DNA from 2 places in the Stenotrophomonas sp. FW305-C-20-S1 genome. Region 2 is predicted to be linked to the other one. Evidence: predicted binding sites of a transcription regulator. Region 2 holds the regulator's gene; the other holds the start of a gene.

Region 1 (7,434 bases), on a different contig from region 2:
CCGAATCGATGCACATGATCATGTGGGCGATGAGCGATCGAACGATTCCGCGCTCGCTGCGCACCATCGAAGGCTTCGGCATCCACAGCTTCCGCCTGCTGGATGAGGAAGGGAACTCCACCTTCGTCAAGTTCCACTGGCGGCCGAAGCTGGGGCTGCAGTCCACCGTCTGGGACGAGGCGCTGAAGCTGCAGGCCGCCGACAACGATTTCCACCGCCGCGACCTGTTCGAGGCGATCCAGCGCGGCGACTTCCCCGAGTGGGAGCTGGCCGTGCAGCTGTTTACCGAAGAACAGGCCGATGGCTTCCCGTTCGACCACCTGGACCCGACCAAGATCATCCCCGAGTCGCTGGTGCCGCTGCAGGTGATCGGACGCATGGTGCTGGACCGCTGGCCGGACAACTTCTTCGCCGAGACCGAGCAGGTCGCCTTCTGCCCGGCCAACGTGCCGCCGGGCATCGACTTCAGCAATGACCCGCTGCTGCAGGGGCGGCTGTTCTCCTATCTGGATACCCAGCTGATCCGCCTGGGCGGACCGAACTTCAACCAGATTCCGATCAACGCACCGAAGTGCCCATTCGCCAACCATCAGCGCGATGGCCACATGCAGATGCAGGTGCCGAAGGGGCGCGTGGCCTACGACCCCAGTTCGCTGCAGGAAGACAGCCCGCGCGAGACGCCCGCCGGTTTCCGCAGCCACGCCAGCGCCGATGATGGGCGCAAGGGCCGCACCCGCGCGGAGAGCTTTGCCGACCACTACAGCCAGGCGCGGATGTTCTTCCGCAGCCTGGAAAAACCGGAACAGGCGCACCTGGCCTCGGCGCTGGTGTTCGAGTTGTCGAAGGTGGAAACCGAGAAGGTGCGCGTGCGCACCGTCAGCCATCTGCGCAACATCGACGAAGGACTGGCCAAGCGCGTGGCCGACGGGCTGGCACTGGGCACCCTGCCCGCCCCGGCACCGACGGCAACCCCTGCACAGGACCTGCCCGCCGCACCCGAGGTCCGCGTGATCGGCCGCAACAAGCCCCTGCTGCAGGGGCGCTGCATCGGCATCCTGTTCGACGAGGGCTCCGATGCACGGGTGATCGCCACTCTGCGCAAGTCCGCCGAAAAGGCCGGCGCCAGCGTCAAGCTGGTCGCACCGAAAATTGGCGGTGCCACGCTCAGCGACGGCAAAACGCAGGCCGCCGATGGACAGCTGGCCGGTACCCCGTCGGTGGTGTTCGACGCAGTGGCGGTCGTGCTGAGTGCCGACGCCGGCAAGGCCTTGGCCAAGGAAGCGGCAGCCGTGGGCTTTGTCAGCGATGCCTGGGCGCACCTGAAAGCCATCGCCAGTGACGAAGGCGCACAGGCCCTGTTGAAGGCAGCGCGCGTCGGCAACGATGCCGGCACCGTGGAGGCCGAAGACAGCAAGGCCTTCCTCGCCGCTGCCGCCACCCGCCAGTGGGCACGCGAGCCGAAGCTGCGCCTGCTGGCCTGACCATCCGACAGGAGAATCCCCATGCCCCGTGGTGACAAATCCGCCTATACCGACAAGCAGAAGCGCCAGGCCGAGCATATCGAAGAGAGTGAGCGCGAACGCGGTGCCAGTGAAGGCACCGCCGAGCGCATCGCCTGGGCCACCGTGAACAAGCAGGATGGTGGTGGCAAGCGCAGCGGCAGCGCGCGCAAGGCAACGAAGAAGGTGGCCAGAAAGACAACGGCGAAGAAGGCTTCCGCAAGCAAGGCGCCGGCGAAGAAGGTGGCGAATAAGGCCGCTGCGAAGAAGACGCCTGCGAAGAAGGCCGCCACCAGGAAGACTGCTGCAAAGAAGGTGGTGAAGAAGGCGCCTGCGAAGGTCCCTGCAAAGAAGGCGGCCGCCGGGAAGGCAACGCAGAAGAGCGCCTCACGCAGCACCGCAGCGAAGAAGGCCGCGAAGACCCGTGCAGCAAAAAAGGCGGTACGCAAGACCGCGGCGAAGAAGGCCGCACGCACCCGCGCCGGCAATTAGCCGGTAGCGGGCAGCGCCCTCACCCAACCGGCCACCACCGCGGCGGCCGGTTCGGCACAGGCCTGCAGCAGCAGATGCGGCCCGTCCAGGGCCACGTGCCGCGCGTCCGGCAGCAGGGTCTGCAGCTCGGCTACGCTCGGTGGCCACAGCAGCCGGTCATGACCCGCCTGCAGGCACAGCGTCGGCACCCCGATCTGCGGCAGCAATGCGCGTACGTCCACCCGCAGGGTCGCTGCGGCGCGCTGCCGCAACGTGGTCGCTGGAACCTGAGCCAACGCAACGCGCAGCATCGACATGTGCTCGCCGGTGCGCCACCGCCCCAGCAGCAGGCGCGCCAGCATCGCCACGGGAGGCACCGGCCAGGCCGGTGACCGCAGTGCCGCGCCGGCTGCCGGCAATGGCACGGGCCGGCGCGCAAAGGTCGCGGCCAGCACCAGTCCGCGCAGCGCTGCGGGCGGGCGCGCGGCCAGCTCGATCGCCAACGGCCCCGAGAAGGACTCGGCAAGCAGGATGAAGGGGTGGCGGGGCAGCTGCGGCCACAGCCATCTGGCAAGCGTGGCGTAATCCTGCCCGCCCTGCGCAGGCAGCGCGATCGCCTGCGTCGTCAGCCCATGAGCCTGCAGTGCGGACAGCAACGGGGTCGACATGCTGCCGGTGCCATCCAGGCCTGGCAGCATCAGTACGTGCAGCGGCGCGGCCGACGCGGCATCACAGCCCTGTTTTTTCCTCACGTCCCGTTCCCATGCCAGCTCCTTTGCTGGCAAGCATCGCCCGGATCGGCAGGCGAAGGAACCTCTTCCTGGCTCTCCCTCTGCTGTGCCGGCCAAGGTTGCGCGATACTGCCGGCTCTGCCGCAGGATGCGGCTACCAAGGAGAGCGTTGATGCGAGGGACCTACGCACTGGCCATGATGGCCCTGATGCTGCCACTGACCACCTTTGCCAGCGATGGCTGGATAAATGGCGACGGCAAGGCGGTGCCGCAGACCGATGCCATGAAATCCAGCGATGGCTTTGCGGCATCCCTGCTGGTCACCTCCGACGCCGACTGGCGGGCCAAGTGGGAAACTCCACCGGAGAGCACTCCCAGCTTTACCGAGGCCAGCGAAGTCCACCTGGGCGGAGAATTGTTCCTGCTGACATTCCTGTCCAACCCGCAACTGGATGAGAACCGCGTACCCAAGGTGCACTGCGATCTGCGCATGCTTCGCCCGGACGGCAGTACCAGTGTCGACGAACGCGATGTTCCCTGCTTCACTGCCGCCCTGCCCGGCCCGCCAACCCTGCTGTACATGACCAGTGTGCAGCTGAAGTTCGTCGCCGAGGCAGGTGACCCGAAGGGCACGTGGACCGCGCAGGTGGTGGTCAGGGATCTGTTGCGGAATGTAAGCCTGCCCCTGCAGGCCCGCTTCGACGTCCGTTGACAGGAGGCCTGCAGATGAAGATGCGACGACTGCTGAGCTGGACAGGCCTTGCGCTTTGCGTGGTCTACCTGCTGTTGACCGCGTGGCTGGTCCACGGCGCGCAGACAGACGCCGACCCGAAGGGTACCTACATCCTGATGGCACTCCCCATCACCCTGCAGTCCGCCGCGCTTGATGCCATCGGCGCAGGCAGCCTGTTGTACGGCATGCCCTGGTCGACCGCGTATGCGGTGCTGGTTCCGCCAACCCTGCTGTTGCTGTACGCGGCCGGTTGGTTGATCGAACGCTCGGCACGCGGGCGCTAGCGGCCCTCAACCGTTGCGTGCATCGACGCCCCGCATGCGGGTCATCGCATGCAGGGCGCCATCCAACATCGCGCTGTCGTTGGCTTACGCCGCGCGTGCAGGCAGGCTGGGCATGCGTGCCCCCTGCTCCAGCTGGAACACCGACACCGACGTGGTCAGCGCATGCGCCTGCTCTTCCAGCGCGCGGCTGGCAGCGGTCGCCTCTTCCACCAGCGCAGCGTTCTGCTGGGTCACCTGGTCCATCTGCACCACCACCTGGTTGACCTGCTCGATGCCGGCCGCCTGTTCCTTGCTGGCGGCGGCGATGTCGCTCATCAGCTGGGTGGTACGCGAGCTCGCTTGGGCCACGCGGGCAATGGCGGCTTCCGATTCCACGGTCACGGCCAGACCACTCTGCACCTTGGCAGCGGCGTCCTCGATCAACTCCTTGATCTCCTTGGCAGCGACACCGGCACGCTGTGCCAGCGTACGCACTTCGCTGGCCACCACCGCAAAGCCGCGGCCCTGTTCGCCGGCACGCGCCGCTTCCACTGCAGCGTTCAGCGCCAGGATGTTGGTCTGGAAGGCGATGCCATCGATCACCGTGGAGATTTCCGAAATGCGCGCCGAAGACTGGTCGATCTCGCCCATCACCGTGGCCATCTGCGCCATGGCCTGCTCGGTCTCGCGCACGGCAACGCCGGCCGCATGCGCTTCGCTGTCGGCCTGGCGTGCCAGCTCGGCGTTCTGGCGCACGGTCGAGGTCAGCTCTTCCATCGAGGCGGCAGCCTCTTCCAGATTCGCGGCCTGTTGTTCGGTACGGCGCGACAGATCGTTGTTGCCGGCCGCCAGTTCCTGTGCCGCGTTGTTGATGCTGTCGGCGGCCACCTGGATGCCACGCACGATTCCGGTCAGCTGCGTGGTGGTGGCATTGGCATCGTCACGCATGCGCGCGAACACGCCCTCGTACTCGCCCTCCATGCGCGCGGTGAGGTTGCCATGCGAGATGGCGCGCAGCACGTCGGAGACATCGGCGATGCTGGCCTGCGAACTGGCCATCATGCCGTTGAGGTGGTTCACCATCGCCTGGAACTGGTACTGGAATGCCGCGGCGTCGCCACGCACGCTGAAATCGCCAGCGCGCGCGGCACGGGCCAGTTCATCGATCTGCGCGTTGATCGCCATCAGGCTCTGCTTCACCGCCGCCAGGGTACGGGTCAGCGTGCCCTTCTCACCCGGGTACTCGGGCAGATCGCGGCTGAGGTCGCCGATGGCATAGCGCTGCATCACCTCGGCCATCAGCAGCTGCACCTGCACGTGCGATTCGACCAGGTGATTGGTGGCCTGCACCATGCGACCGAAGTCGCCGGGGAACGCACTGGCGTCCATCCGGTAACGGATCGCGCCGGCTTCATGCTGCTCGGCCATCTGCAGCTGCGCGCCGATGGCGGCCTGCACGCTCTGGCGCACGCTGGCCATGGCCTCGCCGAGCTGGGTCAGCTCGTCACGGCCACCCAGGCGGAATTCCTGGTCCAGTTCACCCTTGGACAGGCGCTCGGCCAGCTGCACTGCACGCGCCAGCGGGCCGGTCATGCTGCGACCGATCAGCACCGATGCGGCGATGCCTGCCAGCAGCGCCACGCCACCCAGCACCAGCAACTGCAGCAGGCTGCGTTCGCCCAGGCGGATCGCCTCGGCAGCGGCCTCGCGGCTTTCCTTTTCTTCATAGGCCACGCCATCGGCCAGTGCCTTGTTCCAGCCATTGGCCGCTTCCTGCACCGGGCCCAGGGTCAGCGCCACGGCGCCGGGGAAATCGCCCTGTTCCATCAGTTCGCTGGTCTGCTTGTTGAGCGGACGGGCGAGCGCGCGCTTGGCGGCGATGGTCTCGCCGATCACCTTGCCTTCGGCATCGCCGGGCAGGGCCTGGTAGGCCGTCCAACTGGCCTCGTAGCGCTTGACCAGAGCGGCGATGCGCTGCTCGTCGTTGGCACGGTCTTCGCCCTGGCGGATCAGCATCTCGCGGCGCACGACCATCATCTGGTTGTTGGCATCGAGCATCTCCGACAGCAGCCGCACCTTGGCTACGCCGACCTCGACCACCTGCTCCATCGCGCGCTTCTGCACCATGGTGGCGGTGGCACCGGTAGCGACCACGGCGGCAACCAGCAGCAACAACAGGCCAAAGCCAAGCCCAAGACGCCAGGCGACCCTGACGTTCCTCAAGTAGTTCATGGGGTGAATCCAAAACGGGGGGATGCGCCCATATCGGCCGCTGCCTGACGCGGCTTGATGCCGGCCGCAGCATCCGTCTGGTTACCGTTCAGTGAGTTGATGGTGGCGATTTCTGACGGAACTCACCCTAAAGTTATCCGACATGCTGCCAAGGGTCCCCCTCATACATCTGCACCCTTAGAATCGAAACGATCCTTGGAGATGAATGGATACGTCTGATGAACCAAGACTTTCCCCACCAGCTGATCATTTTCGGTCCACCGGGAACGAGCAAGAGTTACAAGGCCCGGTACGAGAAGACTCCGATACTCGGCATCGGCGCCGAGGAGGTCATCCCCGTGACCTTTCATGCCGAGTTTGGCTACGGAGATTTTGTTTCCCGGCTGTTGCCCTTGTCCAAGGACAACAAGGTCAACTACGAAGTACATGCCGGCCCCTTCATCCGCGCACTGGCACTTGCCTGCCACCGTTCTGAACATAGCTCGGCGGATTCGCCTCCGCGCAACGTTGTTCTGCTCATTGACGAGATCAACCGTGGCAACTGTGCAGAGATATTCGGCGACATTTTTCAGTTGCTGGACCGTGATGACGACGGACAATCCAGCTATTCCGTCTGCGCTTCGAAGCTGACGGTGCAGGCGCTGACCGATGAGATCGGCAGGCTCGCAGATCGTGATGGCAAAGACTCCTGCAAGCTGATCGAACGCATCACCGAGGCACGCATGCTGAGACTCCCGGCCAATCTCTACCTGATCGGAACCATGAACACCGGCGATGAGTCGATTTTCTTCATGGACTCCGCGTTTAAGCGCCGCTGGAACTTTGAGTTCAGTCCAGCCGAGTTCACCTCGGTGCCTGCCATCCAGGCCAATGCAACGATCGAAGGCCACCCCTCTGTAACCTGGCAGAAGCTGATCGACTCGCTCAATGCAATGATCATCGAGAAATGCACCTCGCCAAATCTCGACGACAAAATGATCGGCCCTTGGTTCATCAAGGCCCGGCTGGTCGCTGCAACGACACCGCCTGCTACCCTGGAGCAGAGTCAGGCGGAAACGATCGCGGAACTGCGCAGGCTGGCCCCCGGAGCTGCAGCGTACATGCAGGGCGCAGACTTCAGCCAGATGTTCGATGAAGAGTTCTGTAAGCTCCGGACGTCCTGCAATGCCGAGACCCTGAAGGCAATCGACACGCTCTCGCGCTTTGACGAATCCGCCAAGCGCAAGTTGAAGGCCATTGCTTTCACCGGTACCGAGACGTCCCCGTACTACAAGTCAAAGATAAACTTCCCGCAGACCAAAGATGGAATGATCATCGAGGACTTCGTCGAAAAGCTTGCCAGTACACAGGAAGTCCATCCCATCATTCACCATATTCCCGCCAGCGATATCGAGGGGAAGCTGTTTCTCTACCTGTGGGACAACGTTTTCGAGAGGGACAAATCCCCGCTCGCCGATTGGCTGCGGATTCCGCCGGAATCACTGAGGACCTTCGGGCAGTTTGCC
Region 2 (7,434 bases):
ACGAAACCGCCCTGCGCATCCGTGAAGTGGCCGACGGCAACAAGGTCGCCATCGTCTCTGCCCCGCCTTTGGCACGCGCCTTGTATCGGGAAGGCCAACTCGGCAAGGAAATCCCCGTGAGACTGTATTCAGCCGTCGCCCAGGTCCTCTCTTACGTCTACCAGCTGCGCAGCTGGCGGACCGGCCCGATGCCGTCCACGCCGCACATCCAGGTTGATGAGTTCGGCAACGGGGGCCGTCCATGAGCGCCCAGGCATCCAGCTTCAGTACCCGCCGCGCGCTTGAAATGATCCGCCAGGGCCTTGGCGCGCCGCTGATCGTGCTGGCCCTGCTGGCCATGGTCGTGGTGCCGCTGGCCGCGCCGGTGCTCGATGCGCTGTTCACCTTCAACATCGCCATCTCGCTGATGGTGCTGCTGGCGGTGGTCTACGTGAAGCGCCCGCTGGACTTCACCATCTTCCCGATCGTGCTGCTGATCACCACCATGCTGCGGCTGGCGCTGAACGTGGCCTCCACCCGTGTGATCCTGCTCAACGGCCAGAACGGCCACGAAGCGGCCGGCAAGGTGATCGCCGCATTCGGTGAGTTCGTGATCGGCGGCAACTACGCTGTCGGCATCGTGGTGTTCGCGATCCTGACCATCATCAATTTCGTGGTCATCACCAAGGGCGCCGGCCGCGTCTCGGAAGTGACCGCGCGCTTCATCCTCGACGCCATGCCCGGCAAGCAGATGGCGATCGACGCCGACCTCAACGCCGGTTTGCTGACGCGCGAGGAAGCCAAGCTGCGCCGCGAGGAAGTACGCGAGGAAGCCGACTTCTACGGTGCGATGGACGGTGCCAGCAAGTTCATCCGCGGCGATGCGATCGCCGGCATCCTGATCCTGTTCATCAACATGCTGGGCGGCCTGGCCGTGGGCGTGCTGCAGCATGGCATGCCCTTCGGCGATGCCGCCGCCACCTACACCCTGCTGTCGATCGGTGACGGCCTGGTGGCGCAGCTGCCGGCGCTGCTGGTCTCCAGCGCGGTGGCGATGCTGGTTACCCGTGCCTCGCGCTCGCAGGACATGGCGCAGGCGATGACCGGCCAGGTGTTTGGCCAGTACCGTGCGCTGGCCATCACCGCCGGCATCCTCGGCGTGGTCGGCCTGGTGCCGGGCATGCCCAACGTCGCTTTCCTGACGCTGGCGGCCATCCTCGGCTTCATCGCCTGGAAGGTGTACCGCAAGGGCCTGGTGCCGGCGCAGGCCGACACCGCTGCAGGCGACGCCAACGCACTGAACGCGCTGGGCCGCCCCGCTGGCCCCGCACCCACCGCGGAACTGAGCTGGGACGAGCTGCGCCCGGTCGATCCGCTGGGCCTGGAAGTGGGCTATCGATTGATTTCGCTGGTGGACAGCAACCAGGGCGGCGAGCTGATGCCGCGCATCAAGGGCGTGCGCCGCAAGCTGACCCAGGACGTCGGCTTCCTGATTCCCTCGGTCCACATCCGCGACAACCTGGAACTGCCGGCCAACGGCTACCGGGTACTGGTGCATGGCGTGCCGGTGGCCACTGCCGAGATCCATCCCGACCGCGAACTGGCGCTGGACCCGGGCAGTGCCCTCGGTCCGCTGGAAGGCATCGCCGGCAAGGACCCGGCCTTCGGACTGGACGCGACCTGGATCCAGCCACACCAGCGCGCCCAGGCCGAAACCCTGGGCTATACCGTGGTCGACCCGGCCACGGTGGTGGCCACCCACCTTTCGCACCTGATCCGCGAGCACGCACCGGAACTGCTCGGCCACGAGGAAGTGCAGCACCTGCTGGCCAACCTGGCCAAGAGCGCGCCCAAGCTCGTCGAAGATCTGACGCCGAAGGCGCTGCCGCTGTCGGCGGTGGTGCGCGTGCTGCAGAACCTGCTGGTCGAGCGCATTCCGATCCGCCAGCTGCGCAAGATCGCCGAAGCACTGGTCGAACACGCCCCGCACAGCCAGGACCCGGCCACGCTGACCGCCGCCGTGCGCACCGCACTGGGCCGCTTCATCGTGCAGGAGATCGCCGGAATGTCGGCGGAGCTGCCGGTGTTCACCCTCAACCCGCAATTGGAACGTGTCTTGCAGGAGTCCACGCAGGGCAACGGCGCCGCGCTGGAACCCGGACTCGCTGAGCGACTGCACCAGAGCCTGGCCGAATGTGTCAGCAAGCAGGAAGCCCGCAACGAGCCCGCGGTGGTGCTGGTACCTGGCCCGGTGCGTGCCGCGCTGGCCCGCCTGGTCCGCCACAGCGTTCCGTCGCTGTCGGTCCTGGCCTACAGCGAGGTGCCGGAGGACAAGCGCCTGAAGCTGGTCGGAACGATCAGCTGACGCCGCCCTGCAACGCGCCAGAAAACAGACACCACTTTCAAACACCCGCAACAGACAGATTCCAAGGGGAACCCGAACCGTGCAGACCACCGACCATCCGCGTTCTCCGACCGCCACTCCGCCGACTTCGTCCCGTGACCACAGCATGAAAATCAAACGATTCGTCGCCGCCGACATGCGCTCGGCCATGAACCTGGTGCGCAAGGAACATGGTCCTGATGCCGTGATCCTGTCCAACCGCCGGATCGAGGAAGGCATCGAGATCGTGGCCGCCGCCAACTACGATGAGAGCGCCGTGCAGCGCGCCCTGGAAGCGTCGCGCCGCGACGTTGCACCGCCGCCCGCGCCGAAGCCGCGCAGCGCCGCCGACGCAGTGATCGCCGCAGTCACCCGCCGTCGCAGCGGCACCCCGGCACCGGAGCCGGTGGCCGCCACCACCTCGGCCGTCGCCGCCCTCGCCCGCGCCGCCGTCGGCGCTACCGGCCGCACCCTGGACAGCGCCGACGAGATCGTGCCGACGCGTGGCAGCACCGGCTTTGCCGCCACTCTGGCGCGCGCCGCCGTCAATGAATCGACGCTGCCGGAACAGATCTTCGCCCCGTTCGCCGACGCCATCGTGGCGCCCTCGCCCTCGCCTGCGGCAGCCGCGCCGGTGAACCGCGCCCGCTTCCAGATCGACCCGCCGCTGGAAGACAGCGCGCAGATGCCGGCAGTGACGCCGCCGCCGTTGCCGGCTGCCCTCGAGGCCGCCACGGCACCCGAAGACCAAGCCTCACACGCGCCGGTTGCCGTGCAGCCGACCGAGGCTGCACCGGCACCGATGCCGACGCTGGCGCCAGCACCTGCGCTGACCCTGATCGCCGATGACGCCGAGATCCGCCACCTGCGCCAGGAAGTGGCCGGCATGCGCCAGGTGATCGAGCGCGAGATGAACCGCTTCACCGACGAGCGCCTGCGCGGCAGCCCGGTGCGTGCCACCGCGCTGGACCTGATGGACGAGTACGGCTTCGATGCCGGCATCGCCCGCGACGTGGCCATGCAGATCCCGCTGGAAACCGAAGCGCATCGCGGCCGCGGCCTGATGCTGGGGCTGATCTCGCGCAAGCTGCCGATCGCCCCGGTCGATCCGATGGAGGAAGGCGGTGTGATCGCCCTGGTCGGCCCGACCGGCGCCGGCAAGACCACCACCATCGCCAAGCTGGCCTCGCGCTTCGCCGAAGCCCATGCCGCCCGCGACGTCGCCCTGGTCACCACCGATACGATGCGCATCGGCGCCCGCGAACAGCTGTACGGCTACGGCCGCCAGCTCGGCATCGCCGTGCACGAGGCCAACAGCGGCACCGACCTGGACCAGCTGCTGGAACGCCTGAAGGACTACAAGCTGGTGCTGATCGACACCGCCGGCCTGGGCCCGCGCGACCGTGCGCTGGCCGCCCAGCTGCAGTGGCTGCGCGCTGCCCGCCAGGTCCGCACCCTGCTGGTACTGCCGGCCAACACCAGCTTCGGCGACATGGACGAGGTGGTCCGCCGCTTCGGCGCGGCCAACCTGCAGGGCCTGGTGCTGAGCAAGCTGGACGAGACCGGCCGCTTCGGCAACGCCCTGTCGGTGGCGGTGGACCACAAGCTGCCGATCACCTGGGTGACCGATGGCCAGGACGTCCCGGACGACCTGCACCGGGCCAGTGCAGCCAATCTTGTACTTCGCCTTGAAGATTTGCGCCGCGCGGCCGATATGCCCTGCAACCCGGAGTTGAACCATGCCGTCGCGTGAGTACGCCAAGCTGACCACCACCTTCCCGCTGACGGCGACCCGCAGCGAGCCGCTCGGCCCTGTGCGCACGATTGCCGTGACCGGCGGCAAGGGCGGCGTCGGCAAGACCAACGTATCGGCCAACCTGGCCGTGGCGCTTGCGGGAATGGGCAAACGCACCCTGTTGCTGGACGCCGACCTGGGCCTGGCCAACATCGACGTGATCCTGGGCCTGAGCCCCACCAACACCCTGGCCGACCTGGTCGCTGGCCGCTGCAGCCTGGATGACGTGATCATCGAAGGCCCGAACGGCGTGCTGGTGGTACCGGCTGCGTCGGGCCGCCGGCACATGGCCGAGCTGGCCCCGGCCGAGCATGTCGGCCTGGTCAACGTGTTCTCCGAACTGGAGCGCGAGCTGGACATCATGGTGGTGGACACCGCCGCCGGCATCACCGATGGCGTGCTGACCTTCTGCCAGGCCGCGCAGGACACCGTGGTGGTGGTCTGTGATGAACCGGCCTCGATCACCGACGCCTATGCGCTGATCAAGGTGCTGTCACGCGAACGTGGCGTGGACCGCATCCAGGTGGTGGCCAACATGGTGCGCGACCCCAACGAAGGCCGCGTGCTGTACGAGAAGCTGACCCGCGTCTGCGAGAAATTCCTCGCCGATGTCTCGCTGAACTACCTCGGCTGCGTGCCGCAGGACGACTGGCTGCGCCTGTCGGTGCAGCGCCAGCAGCCGGTGGTGAAGGCCTATCCGTCCAGCCCGTCGGCACTGGCGATCACCGAGATCGCCCGCCGCACCGCCCGCTGGCAGGCACCGACCGAGCCGCGCGGTGGCGTCGAGTTCTTCCTCGAACGCATCATCAAGCAGCGCGGGGTGGCAGCATGAAAGGCGCCGCCCAGTACAGAGAGGTCCAGCGCACGGCGGCCAACGAGGTCATCGCCCAGCACTCGGACCTGGTGCGGCGCATCGCCCACCATCTGGCCGCACGCCTGCCGGCCAGCGTTGAGGTGGACGACCTGATCCAGGCCGGCATGATGGGCCTGATCGAAGCCTCGCGCAGCTACGACGCCGACCAGGGTGCCTCGTTCGAGACCTACGCCTCGATCCGCATCCGCGGTTCGATGATCGATGAGATCCGTCGTGGCGACTGGGTACCGCGTTCGGTGCACCGCCGTGCACGTGACGCTGCAGCCACCATCCGCCGCCTGGAGCAGAGCACCGGCCGCGCCGCCAGTGCCACCGAAGTGGCCGCCGCGATGGAGATGCCGCTGCCCGAGTACCTGCGCCTGATGGAGGACGCCTCGCGCGGCCAGGTACTGAGCCTGGAGTCGCGCATTGAAGACCAGGGCGAGCTGGACACCGTCGCCCAGGGCGGCCCGACCCCGCAGCAGGTGCTGGAGCGCGGTGAATTCGGCCGCGAGCTGGGCAATGCCATCGGCCACCTGCCCGAGCGCGAACAGCTGGTGCTGTCGCTCTACTACGAGCAGGAACTGAACCTGAAAGAGATCGGCGCAGTGCTCGGCGTGAGCGAGTCGCGGGTCTGCCAGATCCACGGCCAGGCGGTCCTGCGCCTGCGTGGCCGACTGAAGATTTTCGAGGCGGCCGACGCCGGCCTCGAGAGCTGATCAACAAAGGAACTCTGCTTTGAACAAGAACATGCGCATCCTGATCGTCGACGACTTCTCGACCATGCGTCGTATCGTCAAGAACCTGCTGGGCGATCTGGGCTTCACCAATACCGCCGAAGCCGAGGACGGGCATGCCGCGCTGTCGCTGCTGCAGAGCCAGCCGTTCGACTTCGTGGTCACCGACTGGAACATGCCGGTGATGACCGGCATCGAACTGCTCAAGGCCATCCGTGCCGATGCCAAGCTGAAGACCCTGCCGGTGCTGATGGTGACTGCCGAAGCCAAGCGCGAGCAGATCATCGAAGCGGCGCAGAACGGCGTGAACGGTTACATCATCAAGCCGTTCACCGCACAGACGCTGGAAGAGAAGCTCGGCAAGATCTTCGAACGCCTGGCGGCCAGCGCTTGATGGATACCACGGTCGACAAGAGCGCCCTCGCCCTGCGCCTGCAGGAAGCCCTGGATGCACTGGAATCCGGCGACGAGGCGGCATGGCGCCAGCGCATCGACGGCCTGGTCGCGCTGCGCACCCAGCCGATGATGAGCGGCCTTTCGCGGCTGGCCCGCGAGCTGGGCCAGGCGCTGGGCGAACTGCCGACCGTGCCCGATGAAGCCGGCGAGCTGGACGATGCCTGCGCGCGCCTGGACCACGTGGTGGCGATGACCGAACAGGCCACCCACCGCACCCTGGACCTGGCCGAAGAGTGCCGCAGCCTGACCGAACAGCTGCGCGCCGACGGCCTGCAGCCGGGCCAGGACCTGCAGCTCGACCGCATCCGCCACAACCTCACCGAGATCGCCCTGACCCAGAGCTACCAGGACCTGACCGGGCAGATCATCCGTCGCGTGGTGGGCATCGTCCGCCGCGTGCACGAAGGCTTCGGCGCGCTCGGTCTGCCGCCGGAACAGCATCGCACCGATCCGGAACTGGCTGGGCCGGCACTGAAGGGACTGGACCGCCATGCGGTCTCGCAGAACGACGCCGACGACCTGTTGTCGGATCTGGGGCTGTAACCATGGGCGCAGTAGCCGACGACATCACTGCCGATTTCATCATCGAGGCCCAGGAGATCCTGGATCGCCTCGGCGAACAGCTGGTGTCGCTGGAACAGGCACCGCAGGACAATGAACAGCTCAACGCGGTGTTCCGTGGCTACCACACGCTGAAGGGCGGCGCAGGTTTCCTCGGCATCACCGCAATGGTCGAGCTGTGCCACGCCGCCGAGGAAGCGCTGGGCGCCGCACGCGCCGGCCAGGCCGTCCTGCAGGCGCATCACTTCGATGCCGCCCAGCAGTCACTGGACTACCTGCAATCGATGCTTGACGCGGTGTCTTCGGGCACCGAGCCGGGCTTTGCCCCGCCCGAACTGGTCGCCCAGTTCGACGTGCATGGCGGCGGCGCTGCCGCGCCTGCGGCCGCGACGCCGGGTGCGGGCGGCGGCGACCTGATCACCGACGACGAATTCGAGGCCCTGCTCGACCAGCTGCATGGCGGCAAGGCGCCGACAACCGTGGCGGCGGCGAAGAAGGCCGACGACATGATCAGCGAGGACGAGTTCGAGGCATTGCTCGACCAGCTGCATGGCGGCGCCGCCCCGGGCAGCAACACCACCGCAGCGGCTGTTGCGGTACCGGCACCGCGATCGGCGCCCTCGCCGGCCCCGCCCGCTGCCAAGCCCGCACCCAACAAGCCTGTCGCCGA

What was found. Region 2 encodes FliA, which starts transcription of late flagellar genes. Its sites were predicted from a motif close to TAAAGTTTNNCNNNCNNNGGCCGATAA; they were not measured.
Region 1: the regulator FliA is predicted to act here: its motif matches at 5,960-5,986, upstream of AC3WTC_RS07005 (methyl-accepting chemotaxis protein).

Annotation. Positions count from the first base shown of each region.
Region 1 covers NZ_JBYTEK010000009.1:80,627-88,060, reverse strand. Annotated here, with positions in the region: gene AC3WTC_RS07030 (catalase) at 1-1,481, shown strand, start outside; gene AC3WTC_RS07025 (hypothetical protein) at 1,503-1,991, shown strand; gene AC3WTC_RS07020 (alpha/beta fold hydrolase) at 1,988-2,722, opposite strand; gene AC3WTC_RS07015 (hypothetical protein) at 2,874-3,413, shown strand; gene AC3WTC_RS07010 (hypothetical protein) at 3,428-3,718, shown strand; gene AC3WTC_RS07005 (methyl-accepting chemotaxis protein) at 3,803-5,929, opposite strand; gene AC3WTC_RS07000 (AAA family ATPase) at 6,148-7,434, shown strand, end outside.
Region 2 covers NZ_JBYTEK010000006.1:134,401-141,834, reverse strand. Annotated here, with positions in the region: gene flhB (flagellar biosynthesis protein FlhB) at 1-245, shown strand, start outside; gene flhA (flagellar biosynthesis protein FlhA) at 242-2,344, shown strand; gene flhF (flagellar biosynthesis GTPase FlhF) at 2,490-4,115, shown strand; gene AC3WTC_RS05170 (MinD/ParA family ATP-binding protein) at 4,102-4,989, shown strand; gene AC3WTC_RS05165 (RNA polymerase sigma factor FliA) at 4,986-5,729, shown strand; gene cheY (chemotaxis response regulator CheY) at 5,749-6,141, shown strand; gene AC3WTC_RS05155 (protein phosphatase CheZ) at 6,141-6,746, shown strand; gene AC3WTC_RS05150 (chemotaxis protein CheA) at 6,749-7,434, shown strand, end outside.